DNA from 4 places in the Nocardia sp. NPDC049149 genome. Region 1 is predicted to be linked to each of the others. Evidence: riboswitches for the same ligand, from Rfam matches in the RefSeq annotation. Region 1 holds a riboswitch; each other region holds the start of a gene.
What was found. Region 1 has a riboswitch for cobalamin ahead of ACGFNJ_RS36325 (CbtB-domain containing protein). Riboswitches for the same ligand answer to the same signal wherever they lie in the genome.

Region 1 (4,943 bases):
CGGCCTCGCCGCAGGCCGATGTGCTGCGGGCGTGGGGCAAGCTCGGCTATCCGCGGCGGGCGCTGCGGCTGCACGAGTGCGCACGGGTGCTCGCCGCCGAGCACGGCGACGAGGTGCCCACCGATGTCGATGTGCTGCTGAGCCTGCCCGGCATCGGGGCGTACACGGCGCGGGCGGTCGCGTGTTTCGCTTACGGGCAACGGGTTCCGGTGGTCGACACCAATGTGCGCCGGGTGGTCGCTCGCGCGGTGCACGGTCGTGCGGAGGCGGGCAACCCGTCGTCGCGGGACCTGCCGGAGACCGAGGCACTGCTGCCGCGCCGGATCGACCGTGCCGCGGTGTTCTCGGCCGCGCTGATGGAGCTCGGTGCGACGGTGTGCACCGCCCGCACCCCGGACTGCGCCCGCTGTCCGTTGCCGACCTGCGCCTGGGTCACCGCGGGGCGTCCCGTCACCGAGGTGGTGCGCCGCACCCAGAAATACGAGGGCACCGATCGCCAGGCGCGCGGCCGCCTGCTCGATGTGCTGCGCGGGGCGACCGGACCGGTCGAACGGGTTCGCCTCGACCTCGCGTGGACGCGCGACCCAGGCCAGCGCGACCGCGCGCTGGATTCGCTGCTGGTCGACGGGCTCATCGAGCAAACCTCCGAAGGCCTGTTCGCCCTCGCGGGTGAAGGCGGCTCCGCGACCTGACTCGGCCGAGGTGGCATCAGTTCGCCCACCGCTGCTTCGCCTGCCGGGCGACCAGGGCTCGTGTCGCAGCCCAAGTCGGATGCGTTCGGCCCCAGGGGCTTCGACACAGGGCCTAGCTGCTGAGCACGCGGCGGAGGAAGCGTTCGACTTCGGCGCGGTAGCGCTCGGGCTGGTCGTCGTGCACGAGATGGGCTGCGCCGGAGACGAGTACGTGTTCGGCGTCGGGGTGAATTTCCGCCATCTTGCGCATCTGCCCCGGCGGGGTGATGGTGTGCTCGCCCTCGAGCAGCAGGGCGGGCACGCGCACGGCCTGCCACTGCGGCCAGAAGTCGCGGCTGCCCCATTCCTCGGAGATGTCGCGGAAGGTGGCGACCGAGCCGTGCAGCCGGTAACCGTCCGGGCCGTGCTCGAACGAGTTCAAGAAGTAGCGGCCTGCGACCGGTCCGAAGAAGTCGAGCACGGCGGCCGCGTCCGGGAACGGCTGCGGCCACGCCTCGATCATCGCGGCCCAGTTGGCCGCGGTGCGGCCGGTGAAATCCGGGGCGATGTCCTCGACCACCAGCGCACGCACCCGCGCGGGGTGAGTGGCGGCGAAGACCCAGCCGTGCAGCGCGCCCATCGAATGTCCGATGACGACCATCGGCTCAGCGATGTCCGCGGTCGCGGCCGCCAGGTCGGCGACGAAGGCCTCGGTGGTCAGCTCCGCGGGAGCAGGACGGCCGTGCCCCGCGGCGTCGAAGGTGTAGACGTGGCCGTATTCGCGCAGCCAACCCACTTGATCGCGCCAAGTTCGCGCGCTGCCCATCAGCCCGTGCAGCAGCAGAATCGGCGCGCCGGTGCCGCCTTCGTCATACAACATCAACCTCGACAATACGAGTCCCCGACAGACCGGTTCGCGGCAACCATTAGCTTGGTCAGCATGGCTGTTGTGAAGATCAATGCGCTCGAGGTTCCCGAAGGCGCGGGGGAAGAGCTGGAGAAGCGGTTCGCGGCCAGGGCGCACGCGGTCGAGGGCTCGCCGGGGTTCCTCGGTTTCCAGCTGCTCCGTCCGGTCGCCGGCGAGACCCGGTACTTTGTTGTCACCCAATGGGATTCGCAGGAGTCCTTCGAGGCGTGGCGGGACGGCACCGGGCAAGCGGCACACGCGGGCGAGCGGCCAAAGCCGGTCTCCACCGGGGCGTCGCTGCTCGAATTCGAGGTCGCGATCGACGTCGCGCCGAAGTCGGCCTCCTGAGCGAACGGCCGACCGAGTCCACCGCTCGCCGCGCCCGGCCCCGTGGCGCGTCGATCATCCGTCGTATTGACGTCGGGTGCACGCAGGTGTCACAGTTCGAAGGACAAAACGCGAGGGTGATGCGGTAATTCCGGTGTGATTCCGGAGCGGTCGCGCCACTGTGTTCCACGCACCCAGTACTCGGGTGCCGGAAAGCCAGACACCGGCACCTTCGCGGTGACCACTCGACATGGGACGCGGAAAGCGCCTGAGCGGACGAACGTCCGGTCGCGCGCATCCCTGGGAGGAACTCGCTATGGCCATCGCGCATTCGCCGAGCCGGGCAACCGATTCACTCGCCACTGTGCTCGTCACGGTAGGTGTCGTACTGCTGGCACTGCTCACGCTGTACCTGGTCGGCTTCGACCAGGGCGTCATCTCGCGCAGCGGGATGTATCTGCATGAGCTGATGCACGACGGGCGCCACCTGCTGGGGCTTCCGTGCCACTGATCGGATCGCTGAAAACCCTACTGCTGCGCGGCTTACTCGCCGGACTCATCGCGGGCCTGCTCGCCGCGTCCGTCGGCTACTTCGTCGGCGAACCGAAGGTCGATGCCGCCATCGCCATCGAGGAAGCCGGTGCCGCGGCAGCAGAGCACGCGCCAGGCGCGGAACCGGAAGCGGCGGGCGGACATTCGCACGGCGACGAAGAAGAACCGTTGGTCAGCCGCACCGGCCAGAAGGCTGGGCAGTTCCTCGCGCTCGGCCTCGCGGGCCTGGCGCTCGGCGCGATCTTCGCCTCGGTGGCGCATTTCGCGCGCCGCTTCACCGCGCTGTCCGGACCGCGGCTCGCGCTCGCGCTCGGCCTCGGCGGTTGGGCGGCGATCGTGGCGGTCCCGTTCTTCAAATATCCGGCGAACCCTCCTGCGGTGGGCGATCCGGAGACCATCAACGAACGCACCTTGCTGTGGGTCGCGGCGGTGCTGCTCGGCCTCGCGGCCGTCGGCGCGGGCGTGTACGTCTACAAGTTGCTGCGTGCCCAGCTGAGCACGCTGCGACTGATCGCAGGGGTAGGCGCGTTCGTGCTCGTCACGGCGGTCGGCTACATCCTGTTGCCCGGCGTGAACGAGGTGAAGGCGGACTTCCCGGCCAGCCTGCTGTGGCAGTTCCGGGTGGCGTCCCTGGCCGAGACCGCGACGCTGTGGGCCTGCCTGGCCCTCGGATTCGCGGCGCTCACCGAATTCACCTCGCGCACCGATACTCCGGTACGAGAGTCGATCGCTACCGCGGGCTGATCCGGATCCGGAATTCGAAGGGCAGTGTCGGTGTCATGACCGGCACTGCCTTTTCGTTATGGCCCGCATCGCATCGTTCGGGCACCGTTGACCGCACCGCCGCCGCAGGCCACCGACCGCCGCGCGCGGTCCGCGTCGCCTTCGCCGGCCTGGTCGTCGCCCTGCTCGCGGGCGTCGCCGAGGCCATCGTGCAGACCGCGCGGCTGCTGGAGCGCGACGACGTCGTGGTGGCCGACCCGGCCACCGGATTCGCCGTCCGGCTCGGCATCTACCTGGTGGTGCTGTTGGTCGCGATCCGAATGGCCAAGGGCGCGCGCTGGGCTCGGCTCCTGCTGACCTTCGGCATCGGCGTGATCGGCCTGGCCTCGCTGATCATCGAACCGCTCGCCGCGCTGCTGTCCGCCGACAAATTCGGCGACCTGTTCGCGAACGTCACCGCCGAATCCGCGGTGATCGGCGTCTTCCGCGCGGTGCATATCGTCGCCGTCCTGGTGGCCGTCCCCGCGATGTACCACCCGGCGGCCCGTGCCTATTTCGCAAAGCCGAATGCCCGGCTCCTCGCGGGAGAAACCGGGCATTCGGAAAGCCATGCGTCGAACTAGGCGAGCGCTGCGTCGAGGGTGATGTGGTCGACGCCGGCGAGGGCCTTGCTGACCGGACAGCCTGCCTTGGCGGCCTCGGCCGCGGCGGCGAACGCGTCGGCGTCGATGCCGGAGACCTTGCCGCGCACGGTCAGCTTGATGCCGCTGATCCGAAAGCCGCCCGCCGGGTCGGGACCGAGGGTCACGTCAGCCTCGACGTCCAGGCTCTCCGGGGTGCCGCCCGCGTTGCCGATCTGGGCGGACAGCGCCATCGCGTAGCAGGACGAGTGCGCCGCCGCGATCAGTTCCTCCGGGCTGGTGGTGCCGTCGGCGTCCTCGGCGGACCGCTTCGGGAACGACACGTCGTACTTGCCGACACCGGAACTGGCCAGCTCGACCTGCCCGGAACCCTCCTGCAGAGTGCCGGTCCAGGCAGTACGCGCGGTACGTGTAGGCATCACAATCCTTTCGCTGAAAATCGATGTGAAGGTGCAGACCGAGCCTAGCCAGTCGGCGTAGCCGCGTCTCAGCGTCGGACTCGAGTGCAGGCTTAGCAACATCGACACCCAGGGGCAGCTGGGCCGTCGACGGGTGTTGCCCGTGCCTGGCGAGCTGCCCGAGTGCCCGCGAAATCACTTGTCGCGCTGCGTCGGTGACTATTCGGGGTTGGTGACCCTGGCCAGCACGATGCCGCCGACGATCATCGACAGCGCCAGCGCACGGCCGACGCTGAGCGGGTCCTTGTTGAGCACGATGCCGAGGCCGATAGCGCCGACCGCCCCGATCCCGGTGAAGATCGCGTATGCCGTGCCGACCGGCAGCGTCTGCATCGCCCTGGACAGCAGGTACACCGCGGTGACGCCGAGCACGAAGCAGAGGACGGTCGGCCACAGGCGGGTGAAGTTCTCCGTCGGCTTGATGCTCTGCGACCAGACGATCTCGACCAGGCCTGCGAGACCTAAGACAACCCAGTTCATTTCAGTACTCCTTCGCGAGTCGACGCGCCGTTTCCACGGCGTTCGCGAACGACTCGTCGTGCTTGCCGCGCAGGTGTGCAAGCGCGGGATCCTGTCGCGCGTTGGCCAGCTCGGCGTTGACGAAAACGGTGTCCTCGACGGCGAAATGGCCGGCGAAGAAGTCGCGCAGATACCGCTCCTGATA
Region 2 (4,943 bases), on a different contig from region 1:
CGGCGTAAGCGATCTTCTTGCCCTTCAGCTCGGCGAGAGTGGTGATCGACTTGCCGGGAGCCACCGCAAGTCTCAAGGCGGTGGTACTGGTTTGATAGGCGGCGACGATGGGCACGTCCTGGCCTGCGACCAGGGCGTGGATCGGTGGGACGTCGCCCACTGAAGCAACGTCCGCGGCCTCGGCGCGGAACGCCTCCAGAACGGCAGGTCCGCCAACGAAATTGGCGAACTCGACCTTGAACGGGAGCTTGTCGAGCTCGCCGGAGAACCGCAATACCGACTGCAGGCGTTCGGACTGGTCGGCGAGGACGAGCTTGGTGCCCGCCGGAATCTCGGTGGGCAGCGGGGTATCCGCGGCGACGGGACCGTCCGACTTCTCGGTGTTCGAGCAGCCGGTGAGTCCGAGGGTCGCAACGGTTGCCACGGCGAGCAATGCGGCGGCGGTGCGGCCATGGCGGCCGAACAGGGAGGTGCGTGGTCGGTACATACTCGGATTCAAACAAGACAAAACCGGCCCGAACACCGTTTGTCTCAGGCTGGTTCGAACTGCTCAGCGCGGTGCGGCCGAGGTCGCGGGCGCCCGAACCTGCTGCTGATAGCGCTGGATGAACGGCAGGATCTGCTGCTCGATCACCGTGTTGTACTCGACCGGGCGTTGCATCGGATTGGCATGCCCCGTGTTGCGCGCCAGCACCACCGACAAGGTGCCGTCCACACCGCCCGACACATCGATCAGCACCCGATGCGAGTACTCGACATCGACAACCCGGTCCCGATCCGGATCCCTCGGTCGAATGAAAACGATAGCGGGCCGCGGCTTTTCGTCCTTGGGCTCGGCGAGTGCGCGCAAGTCACCGGCCGCACCGCCCGCCACGATCGCGGTGAACTGCGCCTCGATCAGGCCGTTGCTCGCCGCGTTGCGCGAAAAGATCTTCTCGCGCAGCACGTCTCTGAGCACATCGCGCAGCTCGGCGACGCGGATGCCGGGCGGGAGGCCGTTGCCGCCGTCGGAGACGAACCGGTCCCGTCGCGCGTAGGTCTCCACCGCGATGCGCAGCAGCCGACTTTCACGCGCGCCGGGCAGCCAGCCCATCCAGCGGACCATGTCCTCGCCGCGGCCTCGGCTCTCCGGCCGGACTGCGTTCAGGTCCACCGGCGTGCAGTCCAGGATCACCCCGACCACCCGGCGGTCGCTGTCGAGGTGGATGTGTTTGGCGACCTCGAGCGCGATCACGCCGCCCATGCTGTGCCCGACGAGCACGATGTTGCGCAGCCCCGACAATTCGGCGGCGCGGATGATCAGGTCGGCGATTACCTTGGTGTCGATACCTTCGTTGTCGTAGCGGATCGCCCACACCACACCCATTCGGCGCAGCGCGGGCAATGCGCCCGCGGTCGCGCTGGCGTCGAGCACGCCGAGACCGACCATGTCCACCACGACGGTGTCCCAATCCTTGGGGTCGGCGGGCGGGCCGACCGGCAAGATCGCGGGGTCGGTTTGCGCGAGCCGTTCCTGTTCGGGTTTCACGTCATGGGTCAGGTACTGCGCGTAGCCGATGAGCACGGCGACGAGCAATACCAGCACTCGAACCGCCACGGACCTGGTGCGGCGCAACGTCTTCCACTCGTGCCACGGGCTGGTGTCCCGTAGCCGGGCTCTGCGTCGCGCGTCGTCCCAGTCCGCGATGGTGGACGGGTGCCGATCTTGCAGCGGCGACATCTTTTCCACTGTAGGCACGGCTGTGGACGATTGTCATTCCACAACCCGACGATCTGATGAACCCGACCGAACGGTAGAGTTCCGCCGTCCTACCTGGCAGGTGCGGGAATCCGGTGTAATTCCGGAACGGTCGCGCCACTGTGATCGCCGCCCGGCGAAAGTCAGACCTCCCCTGCCGCGATCACTCTGGAGAGGCCGCGACTTGCCTGTGGAGCACCACCGATGACCCGTGTCCGCACGGCGATCGTCCTGCCCGTCCTCGGGGCGCTGTTGATCTGCGCGATGATCCTCGCCACGGGTTTCGGCGCGGAGACGCTGCCGGTCTCGTCGGTCCTCGAGGTCCTGCGGCACCGCGTCACCGGACACGCCCCCACCGACTTCGGGCTGGACACCATCGTCTGGCAACTGCGGGTGCCGCGCACGGTGCTCGCCGCGATCGTCGGCGCGGGGCTGGCGCTTGCGGGGGCCGCCATGCAGACGCTCGTGCGCAATCCGCTCGCCGACCCCTATCTACTCGGGGTGTCATCCGGAGCAGGCGTCGGCGCGGCCGCGGTCATCACCTCCGGGCTGTTCGCGGGCGCGGGCGTGTGGGCGTTGTCCGGCGGGGCGCTGGTCGGTGCGTTGGCCGCCGCGGCGTTGGTGTTCGTGATCGCGGTCGCGCAGGGTGGGCTGACACCGCTGCGGCTGGTGCTGACCGGCACCGTGCTCGGCTCCGCGTTCGCCGCGTTGAGCAGCTACCTGATCTTCCGTCGCCCCGATCCCTCGGCCGCGCAATCGGTGCTGTTCTGGTTGCTCGGCAGCCTCGCAGGCGCCGATTGGACGCGCATCGCGTTGCCGCTGAGCGTGGTCGCGCTCGCCGGTGCCGCACTGCTCAGCGCCAGCGGCTGGCTCGACGCGCTGACCGTCGGCGCCGATACTGCTGCGTCACTGGGGGTTCCGGTCAAGCAATTGCGCATCGGCCTGTTCCTGCTGCTTTCGATCCTCGTCGGCGTACTCGTCGCGGTGTCGGGCGGCATCGGCTTCGTCGGCTTGGTTGTGCCGCATGCCGCCCGGCTCCTGGTCGGCCCGCGCCATCGCATCCTGTTGCCCGCCAGCGCGCTCTGCGGCGCCTTGTTCCTCGTCGTCGCCGACGCGGCGACCAGAATCGTGGTGCGCCCCACCGAGATTCCCGTCGGTGTCCTCACCGGTCTCATCGGCGCCCCCGCGTTCCTGATCCTGATGGGCAGGCGGCGCTATCGGTTCGGTGAATCGTGAACCGCGCCGAGAGCGCAGCGGAGCGGCCACTGGCCACCGGAGCGGTGGTGGTCGAAGGGCTCGCGTGTGCCGCGGGACGACGGACCGTGATTGCCGATGTGAGCTTCGCGGTGCGTGGCGGGGAGACGATCGGGATCGTCGGGCCGAACGGGACAGGCAAAACGACGCTGCTGCAGGTACTTGCCGGCGTGCGTCGTCCGGTGCACGGCCGGGTGCGCGTGGATGGTCTTGTGCTGCACGATTTGTCGGCGCGACAGCGCGCACGGACGGTGGCGCTGGTCGCGCAGGACGAGCGGCCACCCGCCGATCTGCGCGCCGGCGAGGTGGTCGCGCTCGGGCTCACCCCGTACCTGCCGCCATGGGGCGCCGGTTCACCGCGCGAACAGCAGCAGATCGAAAAGGCCTTGGCCACCGTCGATCTGGCCGGTTTCGCCGAGCGACCGGTGCACCATCTTTCCGGCGGTGAGCGGCAGCGGGTGCTGCTGGCTCGTGCGCTCGTGCAAGACACCCCGGTGCTGCTGCTCGACGAGCCGACCAACCACCTCGACATCACTCATCGCCTGGAACTGCTCGCCCTCGCTCGCACCCTCGACCGCACCGTCGTCATGGCGCTGCACGATCTGACGTTGGCCGACCGCTATTGCGACCGAATCCTGGTGTTGCACAACGGCGCCGCCCACCCCCTCGCGGCGCCGGAGACGGCACTCGCGCCCGATGTCGTCGACACGGTCTTCAACGTGCGTGCCCTGCGCGTCGCGCACCCGGAGACCAACCACTCGCATCTCTTGATCACCCCGAGAGAGCCGACCCCGTGACCAGCGCTGTTGTTGAATGGAAAGGCGAACGAATGAGGCATGTTTCCCGGGTGCTCGCGGCGGTTGTCGTCGCGGCGGCACTGGCCGGATGCGGCGCGGACAAGGCGGCCGGCGGGAATCTCACGCTCCGCAATTGCGAAGAGGACGTGCAGTTTCCGACGCCGGCCAAGCGGTTGTTCGTGAACGACGGGAACCTGATCTCGATGGCGCTCGCGTTGGGCGTGCAGGACCAGGTGGTCGCGGTGTCCAGCGTGCAGCGTGACGCGGACACGTTGCGCAGGCACTACGGCCCGGCCGTCGATCAGCTGAAAGATGTGGCGCCCGAATACCCCTCGCGGGAGACGGTGTTGGCGCAGGGTCCCGATGTGATGGTCGCAGGCTGGAGTTACGGCTACGACGAAGCGAAAAACCTCACCCCGGACTCGTTGCGCAAGGCCGGCATCGCGGCCTACACGCTCACCGAGAGCTGCCGTCAGCGCAATGGCGAACGGCCGCGCGGCATCGTCGAACCGTGGACCGCGCTGCGCACCGACCTCACCAACCTCGGCGCCATCACCGGCCGCGCCGACCGAGCAGGCGAACTCACCGCCGACCTGGATCGGCGACTTGCCGCACTGAGTGCCGCGCCGCGCGGCGAGCGCACACCCACCATCTTCCTGTTCGACAGCGCCACCGATTCGCTCATGTCCAGCGGGAGTTTCGGTGCCCCCCAGGCGATCCTGGACGCCGCAGGCGGCCGCAACGCGCTGTCGGATGTGGCGGACACCTGGACACGGGTGTCCTGGGAACGACTCGCCGCCGCCGACCCCGACGCCATCATGTTCGTCGACTACCCGCCGCAAACCTTCGCCCAGAAGGTCGAGGCGCTGCGCGCGAAGCCGGGCATCAACCAGCTGCGTGCCGTCACCGAGGGCCGCTTCCTCAACCTGCCCTACGCGATGTGGACCAGCGGGCCGCTCAACATCGACGCCGCCGAGCAGATCCGCAAACAGCTCGAGAACTGGCACCTGGTGCCCGCCTCCACCATTGCGCCGAAGGCCGACGACGCCATCCGCTGACGATCAGCCGACGGCGCCGTTCTCCGCGAGGGCAGCGAGCTTGGTCACCCGGTCGGGATCAGGCGAAGGGTGACCAGGTCGGCTCGAACCAGCCCG
Region 3 (4,943 bases), on a different contig from region 1:
TCAGGTAGTAGTCGAGGGTGTAGAGCGTCTCGTCCGGATTGGACAGATCACCGGTATAGCTCAGCGCGACTTCCGCAAGGGCCGTGCCGGTTTCGCGCACCGCGTCGATGGCGGGTCGCATCTGGTCGACATTGTTGAGCGCATCGAAGATGCGGAAGATGTCGATGCCGGTGGCGGTCGCCTCCGAGACGAACGCGCGGGTGACCTGCTCCGGGTACGGCGTGTAACCGACGGTGTTGCGGCCGCGCAGCAGCATCTGCAGGCAGATGTTCGGCACCGCCTCGCGCAGCGCGGCCAGCCGCTCCCACGGGTCCTCGTACAGAAAGCGCAGCGCCACATCGTAAGTCGCGCCGCCCCAGGCCTCGATGGACAGCAGCTCCGGGGTGAGCCGAGCCACGTGCCCCGCGACGCCGAGCAGGCCGTTGGTGCGCACCCTGGTGGCGAGCAGCGACTGGTGCGCGTCGCGGAAGGTGGTGTCGGTGACGCCAACGGCCTTCTGCGCCCGCAGATCCTGCGCGAAACCGGTGGGGCCGAGGCGAAGCAACCGCTGCCGGGAGCCGTCCGGCGGCGGCACCGTCAGATCGATGGACGGCAGCTTGTCGTGCGGGTAGACGGTGGTCGGCCGCTCGCCGTGCGGCTTGTTGACGGTGATGTCGGCCAGGTAGTTCAGGATCTTGGTGCCGCGGTCGGCCGAACCGCGCAGGGTGAGCAGCTGCGGGCGCTCGTCGATGAACGACGTGGTGACCCGGCCCGCCCTGAAGTCCGGGTCCTCGAGCACCGCCTGCAGGAACGGAATGTTGGTGGTGACACCACGAATTCGGAACTCGGCGAGCGCACGAGCGGCCCGCGACACCGCCGCGGGAAAGTCGCGGCCGCGGCAGGTGAGCTTCACCAGCATCGAGTCGAAGTACGCACCGATCTCCGCGCCGAGGTTGGCGCCACCGTCGAGCCGGATGCCTGCACCACCCGGGGTGCGGTAGGCGGTGATACGGCCGGTGTCGGGGCGGAAGCCGTTGGCCGGATCCTCGGTGGTGATCCGGCACTGCAGCGCCGCGCCGCGGATGGTGATCGCCTCCTGGCTGAGGCCGAGCTGTTCGAGGGTCTCCCCCGCCGCGATCCGCAGCTGCGACTGCACCAGATCGACGTCGGTGATCTCCTCGGTCACCGTGTGCTCGACTTGGATGCGCGGGTTCATCTCGATGAAGACATGGTTGCCGCGCTCGTCGAGCAAGAACTCGACGGTGCCTGCGCAGCTGTAGCCGATCTGCCTGGCGAAGGAGACGGCGTCGGCGCAAATGCGGTCGCGCAGTGCGGGATCCAGGTTCGGCGCGGGCGCGAGCTCGATCACCTTCTGATGGCGGCGCTGCAGCGAACAGTCGCGCTCGAACAGATGGATCACGTTGCCGTGCTGATCGGCCAGGATCTGCACCTCGATGTGGCGCGGGTTCACCACGGCCTGCTCGAGGAACACCGTCGGATCGCCGAACGCCGACTCGGCCTCGCGGGACGCGGCCTCGATGGACTCGCGCAGCTGCTCGGCGGCGGCGACCCTGCGCATGCCGCGGCCGCCACCACCGGCGACCGCCTTGACGAAGATCGGATAGTCGAGCTGCTCGGACGCGGCGATCAGCGCGTCGACGTCCGCGGACGGCTCGCTGGAGCGCAGCACCGGCAGGCCTGCCGCCTTGGCCGCCTCGATGGCCCGTGCCTTGTTACCCGCGAGCTCGAGCACGTCCGCGGAGGGACCGATGAAGGTGATGCCCTCGCGAGCGCAGGCCGCCGCAAGATCCGGGTTCTCGGACAGGAAGCCGTACCCGGGGTACACCGCGTCGGCGCCCGCCGACTTGGCCGCGTCGATGATCGCGTCGATCGAGAGGTACGCCCGGACGGGGTGCCCCTGTTCACCGATCTGGTAGGACTCGGCCGCCTTCATCCGGTGCACCGAGTTGCGGTCCTCGTGGGGGAAGACTGCCACCGTCCCTACGCCGAGCTCGTAGGCCGCGCGGAAGGCCCTGATGGCGATCTCGCCGCGATTGGCAACCAAGACTTTCGTGAACATTGGCCTAAGGTACCCGCCCCCGCCCACCTCACAGACACGGAAGGGCCCTTCGCAGGCATCTTCACAACCCGGTCGGACAGCGTTGCGAAGTTGCGTTCACGGTGCCGTCACATCGGCCCGGCGCGCGGCGGCCTATGCTCGTGGATGCAGCTGGTTCACCGGTGCGCGCGAGATGGAGCCCCGACGTCGCGCAACGGAGTCGAGCTCGGCCATCCAGAAAAGGGTGGGCGGGCGAGAGGGAACCCGGTGAGAATCCGGGACTGTCCCGCAGCGGTATGCAGGAACGACCGCCGTCAGACGCACTGAGTTCACCGACTTGGGAAGCGACGGCCAGTAGGTCGGCCGATACGGCCGGTGCCTGTGAGTCCGAAGACCTGCCAGCCGTGCCGGATACGCCGTATCCGGCGACCACCGCCTCGTGGATTTGGGCGCGCGGTTCTACCAGTGCTGATATGTCGGGCTCTCCTGCCGGGATTCTCTGGCGTGTCACTTGGTCTAACCGCGCCGCCCTGTGGCGATGGTTCGCGACGACCTCAGCACTGGAGAAACATCGTGACTGTTGTACAGAAGACACCGTTCACCGCAACGGTTCTCGGGCTACCTCGGGTGGGGCCGCGGCGTGAGCTCAAACGAGCCACCGAGGCTTATTGGGCAGGCAAGATCGACGCCGATCAGCTGCACGCCGTTGCGCGTGAGCTGCGGACCGCCCAATTCACCGAACTGCAAGCGGCGGGCCTGGATTCGATTCCCGTCGGCACCTTCTCGTATTACGACCAGGTGCTCGACACCGCCCTGCTGCTCGGCGCGCTGCCACCGCGGGTGGCCGGAATCGCCGATCCGCTCGACCGCTATTTCGCCGCGGCGCGCGGCAACGAGACGGTCGAACCGCTGGAGATGACCAAGTGGTTCGACACCAACTACCACTACCTGGTGCCCGAAATCGGTGCGGACACCACGTTTTCGCTGAACCCCGAGAAGCTGCTGCACGAGGTGCAGGAGGCGCTGGAGCTCGGCGTCGCCGCACGGCCGGTGGTGGTCGGCCCGATCACCTTCGTGAAGCTGGCCAAGGCCACCGGCGGCGCCGCGCTGGATCGGCTCGCCGAACTCGTTCCGCTCTACCGCGATCTGCTCGGCAGGCTCGCCGCGGCAGGCGTCAGCTGGGTGCAGATCGATGAGCCGGTGCTGGTCACCGATCTCACGGCGGACGAAATCGCGCTGGTGCGTAGCACGTACACCGAGCTGACCGCGACGACGGAGCGGCCCGCCATCCTGGTGGCGACCTACTTCGGGCACCCCGACGGCGCGCTGACCGCGTTGGCGGACACCGACATCGAGGGTGTCGCGCTCGACTTCACCTCCGGCACCGATGTTTCCGATGTCGCCTCGGTGCCTGCGCTGGCGAGCAAGCTGCTTGTCGCCGGTGTCGTCGACGGACGCAACGTGTGGCGTGCCGACCTCGACAAGTCGCTGGCCACACTCGGCACCCTGCTCGGTTCTGCCGGGTCGGTGGCGGTGTCCACCTCGTGCTCGCTGCTGCACGTGCCCTACACCCTGGCCGTCGAAACCGGACTGGACGACGCGCTGCGGTCGTGGTTGGCGTTCGGCAGCGAAAAGGTGGCCGAGGTACGGCTGCTCGCGACCGGACTGACCGAAGGTCCCGACGCGATCGGCGCGGAACTGGCCGAGGCACGGGCCGCGCTCGCCTCGCGGCACGCCGATCCGCGCCTGAACGACGGACAGGTCCGCGCCAGGCTGGCCGCACTCGGCCCGGACGCCGTCAAGCGGGCGCCCGCCGAGGAACGCCGTGTGCTGCAACAGGATCGGCTGCAGTTGCCGACGCTGCCGACCACCACGATCGGCTCGTACCCGCAGACCTCGGCGATCCGGGTTGCCCGTGCCGAACTGCGCAAGGGCCAGATCGACGAGGCCGAGTACGTCCGCAGGATGCGCGCGGAGGTCGCCGATGTCGTTGCGCTCCAGGAGAAACTGGGCCTGGACGTGCTCGTGCACGGCGAGCCGGAGCGCAACGACATGGTGCAGTACTTCGCCGAACAGCTCGACGGCTTCGCGGCCACCGAGCTCGGCTGGGTGCAGTCCTACGGCACCCGCTGCGTGCGGCCGCCGATCCTGTTCGGTGACGTGACGCGGCGGACGCCGATGACGGTCGAATGGATCACCTACGCCCAGTCGCTCACCGACAAGCCGGTCAAGGGCATGCTCACCGGGCCGGTGACCATTCTGGCCTGGTCGTTCGTGCGTGACGACCAGCCGCTCGGTGATTCGGCGCGGCAGGTGGCGCTGGCGATCCGGGACGAGACGGTGGATCTGCAGGCGGCGGGCATCCGGATCATCCAGGTCGACGAGCCTGCGCTGCGCGAACTGCTGCCGCTGCGCGAAACCGACCAGCGGGCCTACCTCGACTGGTCGGTGCAGTCGTTCCGGCTCGCGACGTCCGGCGTCTCGGATGCCACGCAGGTGCACACCCACCTCTGCTATTCGGAGTTCGGCGAGGTGATCGACGCGATCGCGGGGCTGGATGCCGACGTCACCTCGATCGAGGCGGCGCGCTCGCGGATGGAGGTCCTCGACGACCTCAATGCCGCAGGCTTCGACCTCGGCGTCGGTCCCGGTGTCTACGACATCCACTCGCCGCGGGTGCCCAGTGTCGAGGAGATCACCACCTCGCTGCGTGCGGCGCTGAAAGCCGTTCCCGCCGAACGGTTGTGGGTCAACCCTGACTGCGGCCTGAAGACCCGCGGCCAGGCCGAGGTGGAAGCCTCGCTGCGCAACATGGTCGCCGCGGCCGCCGCGGTGCGCTGATCCAGCGTCGGTGCCCCCTCCGCCCCAGCTAGAGGGGGCACCGACCATTTTCCTCGAAATCCTC
Region 4 (4,943 bases), on a different contig from region 1:
CCCGATACCGGGCGATCTTGTGGTTGAGCAGCTCGTGCTGGCGCCGCAGATGGCCCTCGTCGGACAGTCCCGCCTCGTTGAGCACGGAGGCGATGTGGTCGAGGCTGAAGTCGAGTTCCCGATAGAACAGGATGCGCTGCAGCCGGTCGAGATCGAGGTCGCCATAGCGTCGGTAGCCGTTCGCGCTGCGCCCGCTCGGTCGAAGCAGGCCGATCTCGTCGTAGTGGTGCAGGGTCCGCACCGATACGCCGGTCATCTGGGCGACCGCGCCGACGGTGTGTTCGATGTCTGCCATGGTTGCCACTGTGCCGCCTCACGTAGCGGGAGGGTCAAGGTGCTGATGCGCCCGAGCGGCTTCGGCGAGTGACTGCTCGCGTACGTAATGTGGGTTGAGGTTGGCTCGTCGAGGATCGGGAGATTTGCGATGGAACTACGGGGCGCGCGGGTGTTGGTGACGGGGGCTACCGGCGGGATCGGCCGGTCGTTGGCGGAGGCGTTCGCCGCGCGCGGCGGCGAGGTGGTGCTGACCGGGCGTCGGGCCGACGTGCTCGCGCCGCTGGCCGAGCGGCTCGGCGGCCGGGCCATCCCTGCCGATCTGGCCGACCGGGACGGGATCGAGAAACTGCTTGGCGCGGCGGGCGAGATCGATGTGGTCGTGGCCAACGCCGCGCTGCCTGCCATGGGGTTGTTGTCGGACTACTCCGTCGGCGAGGTCGATCGCGCGCTCGATGTCAACCTTCGTGCGCCGATCATCACGGCGAAGCTGGCCGCCGAACAGATGGTGGCCCGGCGCCGTGGGCACCTGGTCTTCATCTCGTCGCTGTCCGGGAAGACCGCGTCCAGGCAGGCGTCGCTCTACAACGCAACCAAGTTCGGGATGCGCGGTTTCGCGCTCGCGCTGCGAGAGGACTTGCGGCCGCACAACGTTGGCGTCTCGACGGTGTTCCCCGGCTATATCAGGGACGCGGGCATGTTCGCCGATTCCGGCGCGTCGCTGCCGCTCGGTGTCGGCACCCGCGCACCGGAAGACGTGGCGAACGCGGCGATCCGCGCCATCGACAAGAACCAGGCCGAGGTGGACGTTGCTCCGCTGACTTTGCGCTTGACCGCCATGGTCGCCGGCGTCGCGCCCGGTCTGGTCGCCGCCATGCAACGTCGCGTCGGTGCCGACAAGACCAGCGAACAGCTCGCCGAAGGCCAGCGCGACAAGCGCTGAATCGAGTTGCGGCGCACCGGGTCGTAGACGTAGTGCGGCAGCGGTTGCCGGGCGCGGGAGTCGTCGTTCAGGCTGGAAGTTTTCTCCGGTACAGTCCCCGGCGAAGGTGGGCAGAGTGCGTTCTGTCCGCGACGCGATCAGAAGGGGTTAGCTAAGCCGTACCTATGTCGGCCGCGCGGCGCTCCGCTCGGCGAGGCCGCACTACGCGGCGCTTGGTATGTCAATTCCCTTGGGGTAAAGGGATATTCGTCGAATCCCGACCTGTCTGCGTCGGGTTCGCCGACAGTGATTGTGGTACCGGAGCGAACACGAAGTGAATTCTCGGACATCGCTGTCGGCGCCAGTTTGATTCCGCCAGAAAGTATTGCGAATATCTTGCGGGCTCACCCGCCCGCCGGACGTCGTGCTCGGTGTTGCACGCCGTCGGTGAAATGTGTTGGGCCGCCTACACGGCGGTTGCTCAGTGTTGAGAGTGTTGTAGAGAGGGAACCATGATGGAAGGGTTGACATCCACACCTGTGCTTCGGGAGGTGGGTTTGCCAGCGGCGATACGGTCCGCGGCCGTCGAACCGTTCGGCGCAGACTCCTCCGATGGCCGATTCCAGGTGGTACTGCCGGGGCGCTACGAATGCGCGAACGTCAGTGGTGTCGTCGAAATCCGTTTGGAGACCCTTGCTCTCGCAGGCTCGCCCCGCATTCTCGGCGAGAACGTCGAACATATCCGGGCGCTGGCCGAGGTCGATGCGGTGCTGCCGCCAATCCTGATACACAAGAAGACGATGCGTGTCATCGACGGCATCCACCGCGTGAAAGCGGCTGTGCTGCGCGGCGCGACTACGATTCGTGCACAACTTTTCGACGGAACGGACCATGAAGCATTCGTATTGTCTGTGCGAATGAACAATAGTCACGGCCTGCCTTTGTCATTGTCCGATCGCAGAGCCGCGGCCGCGCGAATACTCGCGCAATTTCCCGAATGGTCTGATCGTGCTATCGCGGCGACGGTCGGTCTCGCGCACGGCACCGTCGGCCGGATCCGGCTGAGTTCAACTGATCAAGATGGCCAGTCGAACATCAGGATGGGGCGCGACGGCAGGACGCGCTCGTTGAGCGCCGACGATGGTCGGCGGCGGGTGGGCGAGCTGATCGCGGACATGCCCGAGGCGCCGATCCGTGAGCTGGCCAAGGCCGCCGGTGTCTCCGTCGGCACGGCACATGATGTGCGCCAACGGATCAGGCGGGGCGAGGAGCCGGTACCGCGGCGACATACCGACGTCGCCAAGGCGACGAAGAAGAAGCCGTGCGGTCCCCAGACCGCGAATGAACCGAAGGACCCGACGGTGCTGATCCAGGGGCTGCGGACCGATCCGTCCCTGCGCTTCACCGAACCGGGCCGCGCGCTGCTCCGCCGCTTGGCGGCGCACCCGACCGAGCAGGAATGGGACGCGCTGGCCGTCGGCGTCCCCGACCACTGCACGAAAACCGTTGCGCAACTGGCGGGCACGATCGCCAACGATTGGCTCAAGTTCGCCGAACGGCTCAACCAGCTCTAGTGCTGCCCGGGGCAACCCAGGTTCGCATTGTCCGATTTCGGAGGGAGCTTGGTACAGTCCGCGCAGTCGTGGTGTTCGGGAAACCGGTGTGGTACCGGTGCGGCCCTCGCCACTGTGATCGGGAGCGACGGATCGGTCCGGAGGAAGCGATTCCTCCGGAACCACTGGGGCACTTGTGCCCTGGGAAGGTAGATCCGTCGCGCGACATCCCGTCAGCCAGGAGACCGGCCACGGCTACGCAGTACCCGTTTCCACGAGGACCTGGAAGGCGGTCACCTTGACCCCATCTGTTTTCGCGCGCCTACGTAGTGGTGCGCTGGTCGCCTGTGCGATCGTGCTGGCTGGTTGCGGTGCGCAACCCGGACCGGCGGCCACCGACGCCACCGCCGTCACCCGCGCGAACTGCGGGATCGACGTCGCCGTCGGTGGGCCGCCCCAGCGGATCTACGCGGCCTACCAACCGTCGATCGAGATCGCGCACGCGCTCGGCGTCACCGATCGGCTGGTCACGACGGCTTTCCTGGATTCCGCGGTGCTGCCCGAATATCAGGCGGCGCAGGCGAAAACGACCTATGTCGAGAAGCTGCCCAGTCGCGACGAACTGCTCTCGAAGAACCCCGATTTCGTGTTGTCCGGATTCAACGGTGTATTCGCCAAGTCGTCGCAGTCGAGCGTCGGCACCCGCGCGAGCCTGCACGACCTCGGCGTACGGACGTGGATCGTGAGCCCGCTGTGTCCGAGCGCGGACGGGCTCGCTGACGAGGCGATCGACCCGGCGACAGTGCGATTCGAGAACGTGTATGCGGATCTGCGCGATCTCGGCGCGCTGTGGGGCATGTCCGAGCGTGCCGAATCGGTGGTCACGCAACTCGGTGCGCGGATCGATGCGGTGCGCGCGAAAGTGGGTAGCGCGCCTAGGCCTCGCGTTGCGGTCGTCACGCCGAAGGACGACGGTTCCTACACCGTCGCGGGCGGCATCGACTTCGTCACCCGGATCATCGACGCCGCGGGCGGGGTGAATGCCTTCGCGGATCTCACCGAACGCCGCAACGTCCAGATCGGCGCCGAACAGCTGATCGCCCGCGACCCCGACATCATTCTGACCAGCATGTGTTGCAAGGCAACCTATACGCGCGCCGATGCGCAGCCACAGGCCGACAAGATCGTCGGCAACCCGGCCTTCGCCAATCTGACTGCCGTCCGCAAGGGCGCGGTGCACCCGTTCCTGTTCGCCGATCGGGCCGCCGGTGTCCGCATCGCCCACGCGACCGAGCTTGTCGCCGAACTGATCCACCCCGATCTGTTCCGGCGGTGACGCGCACCGCTCGCGGCACCGGCCTGGTCGTTGCCGGTGCCGTGCTCGTCGCTGTCTGCGTCGCGTCCGTCTTGGTCGGCACGCACCCGCTCACGCTCGATCAGGCGGTCGCCGCATTCACCGATTTCCGCGGCAGCGATGCCGACCGGATCGTGCGATACATCCGGCTGCCGAGGACCGTTGCCGGTCTGCTCGCCGGTGTCGCGCTCGCGCTGGCCGGAGCCGTCATGCAGGGACTCACCCGCAACCCGCTGGCCGGGCCAGGCCTGCTCGGCATCAACGCGGGCGCCTCGCTGGCCATCGTGATCGCCATGGGCGCACTGGGTTCGACTTCGCCCGCGGTATTCGTCTGGTTCGCCTTTGTCGGCGCCGCCGTCGCCGCCGTCTTCGTATACACCCTCGGCTCACTGGGATTCGGTGGTGCGACACCGGTGAAACTGGTGTTGGCCGGCGCGGCGTGCACCGCGCTGTGCGGATCGATCACCACGGCGATCAGCCTGCTCGACCGGACCACCCTCGACAATTTCCGATTCTGGGTGGTCGGATCGTTGACCCGCGCCACTCTCGAATCCGTCGGGGCGATCGTGCCTTTCATCGCCGTCGGCGCGGTGCTGGCGCTCGCGGTGTCGCGGCCGCTGAACGCCATCGCCATGGGCGACGACATGGCACGCACGCTCGGCACGCGGCTCATCGCGGTCCGCGCCGCAGGCGCGTTGACCGTGGTGCTGCTCGCGGGGTCGGCGGTGGCCATCGCCGGGCCGATCGCCTTTGTCGGACTGGTCATTCCGCATATCGCCCGTGCCTTCGCCGGACAGGACTATCGGTGGGTGCTCGTCTGGTGTGCCGTGCTCGGGCCGAT

Region 2: another riboswitch for cobalamin. It lies ahead of ACGFNJ_RS37860 (FecCD family ABC transporter permease); the one in region 1 lies ahead of ACGFNJ_RS36325 (CbtB-domain containing protein).
Region 3: another riboswitch for cobalamin. It lies ahead of metE (5-methyltetrahydropteroyltriglutamate--homocysteine S-methyltransferase); the one in region 1 lies ahead of ACGFNJ_RS36325 (CbtB-domain containing protein).
Region 4: another riboswitch for cobalamin. It lies ahead of ACGFNJ_RS25355 (ABC transporter substrate-binding protein); the one in region 1 lies ahead of ACGFNJ_RS36325 (CbtB-domain containing protein).

What each region holds. Positions count from the first base shown of each region.
Region 1 covers NZ_JBICTD010000011.1:233,768-238,710, forward strand. Annotated here, with positions in the region: gene ACGFNJ_RS36310 (A/G-specific adenine glycosylase) at 1-692, shown strand, start outside; gene ACGFNJ_RS36315 (alpha/beta fold hydrolase) at 805-1,551, opposite strand; gene ACGFNJ_RS36320 (antibiotic biosynthesis monooxygenase) at 1,612-1,926, shown strand; cobalamin riboswitch at 1,996-2,152, shown strand; gene ACGFNJ_RS36325 (CbtB-domain containing protein) at 2,222-2,416, shown strand; gene ACGFNJ_RS36330 (CbtA family protein) at 2,407-3,201, shown strand; gene ACGFNJ_RS36335 (hypothetical protein) at 3,237-3,803, shown strand; gene ACGFNJ_RS36340 (OsmC family peroxiredoxin) at 3,800-4,240, opposite strand; gene ACGFNJ_RS36345 (multidrug efflux SMR transporter) at 4,439-4,759, opposite strand; gene ACGFNJ_RS36350 (FMN-dependent NADH-azoreductase) at 4,761-4,943, opposite strand, start outside.
Region 2 covers NZ_JBICTD010000012.1:259,681-264,623, forward strand. Annotated here, with positions in the region: gene ACGFNJ_RS37850 (ABC transporter substrate-binding protein) at 1-487, opposite strand, end outside; gene ACGFNJ_RS37855 (alpha/beta fold hydrolase) at 551-1,720, opposite strand; cobalamin riboswitch at 1,780-1,910, shown strand; gene ACGFNJ_RS37860 (FecCD family ABC transporter permease) at 1,943-2,974, shown strand; gene ACGFNJ_RS37865 (ABC transporter ATP-binding protein) at 2,971-3,789, shown strand; gene ACGFNJ_RS37870 (ABC transporter substrate-binding protein) at 3,822-4,847, shown strand; gene bioD (dethiobiotin synthase) at 4,906-4,943, opposite strand, start outside.
Region 3 covers NZ_JBICTD010000007.1:273,764-278,706, forward strand. Annotated here, with positions in the region: gene ACGFNJ_RS28895 (pyruvate carboxylase) at 1-2,059, opposite strand, end outside; cobalamin riboswitch at 2,268-2,456, shown strand; gene metE (5-methyltetrahydropteroyltriglutamate--homocysteine S-methyltransferase) at 2,609-4,879, shown strand.
Region 4 covers NZ_JBICTD010000006.1:239,639-244,581, forward strand. Annotated here, with positions in the region: gene ACGFNJ_RS25340 (MerR family transcriptional regulator) at 1-295, opposite strand, end outside; gene ACGFNJ_RS25345 (SDR family NAD(P)-dependent oxidoreductase) at 425-1,216, shown strand; gene ACGFNJ_RS25350 (ParB N-terminal domain-containing protein) at 1,708-2,769, shown strand; cobalamin riboswitch at 2,802-3,017, shown strand; gene ACGFNJ_RS25355 (ABC transporter substrate-binding protein) at 3,047-4,084, shown strand; gene ACGFNJ_RS25360 (FecCD family ABC transporter permease) at 4,081-4,943, shown strand, end outside.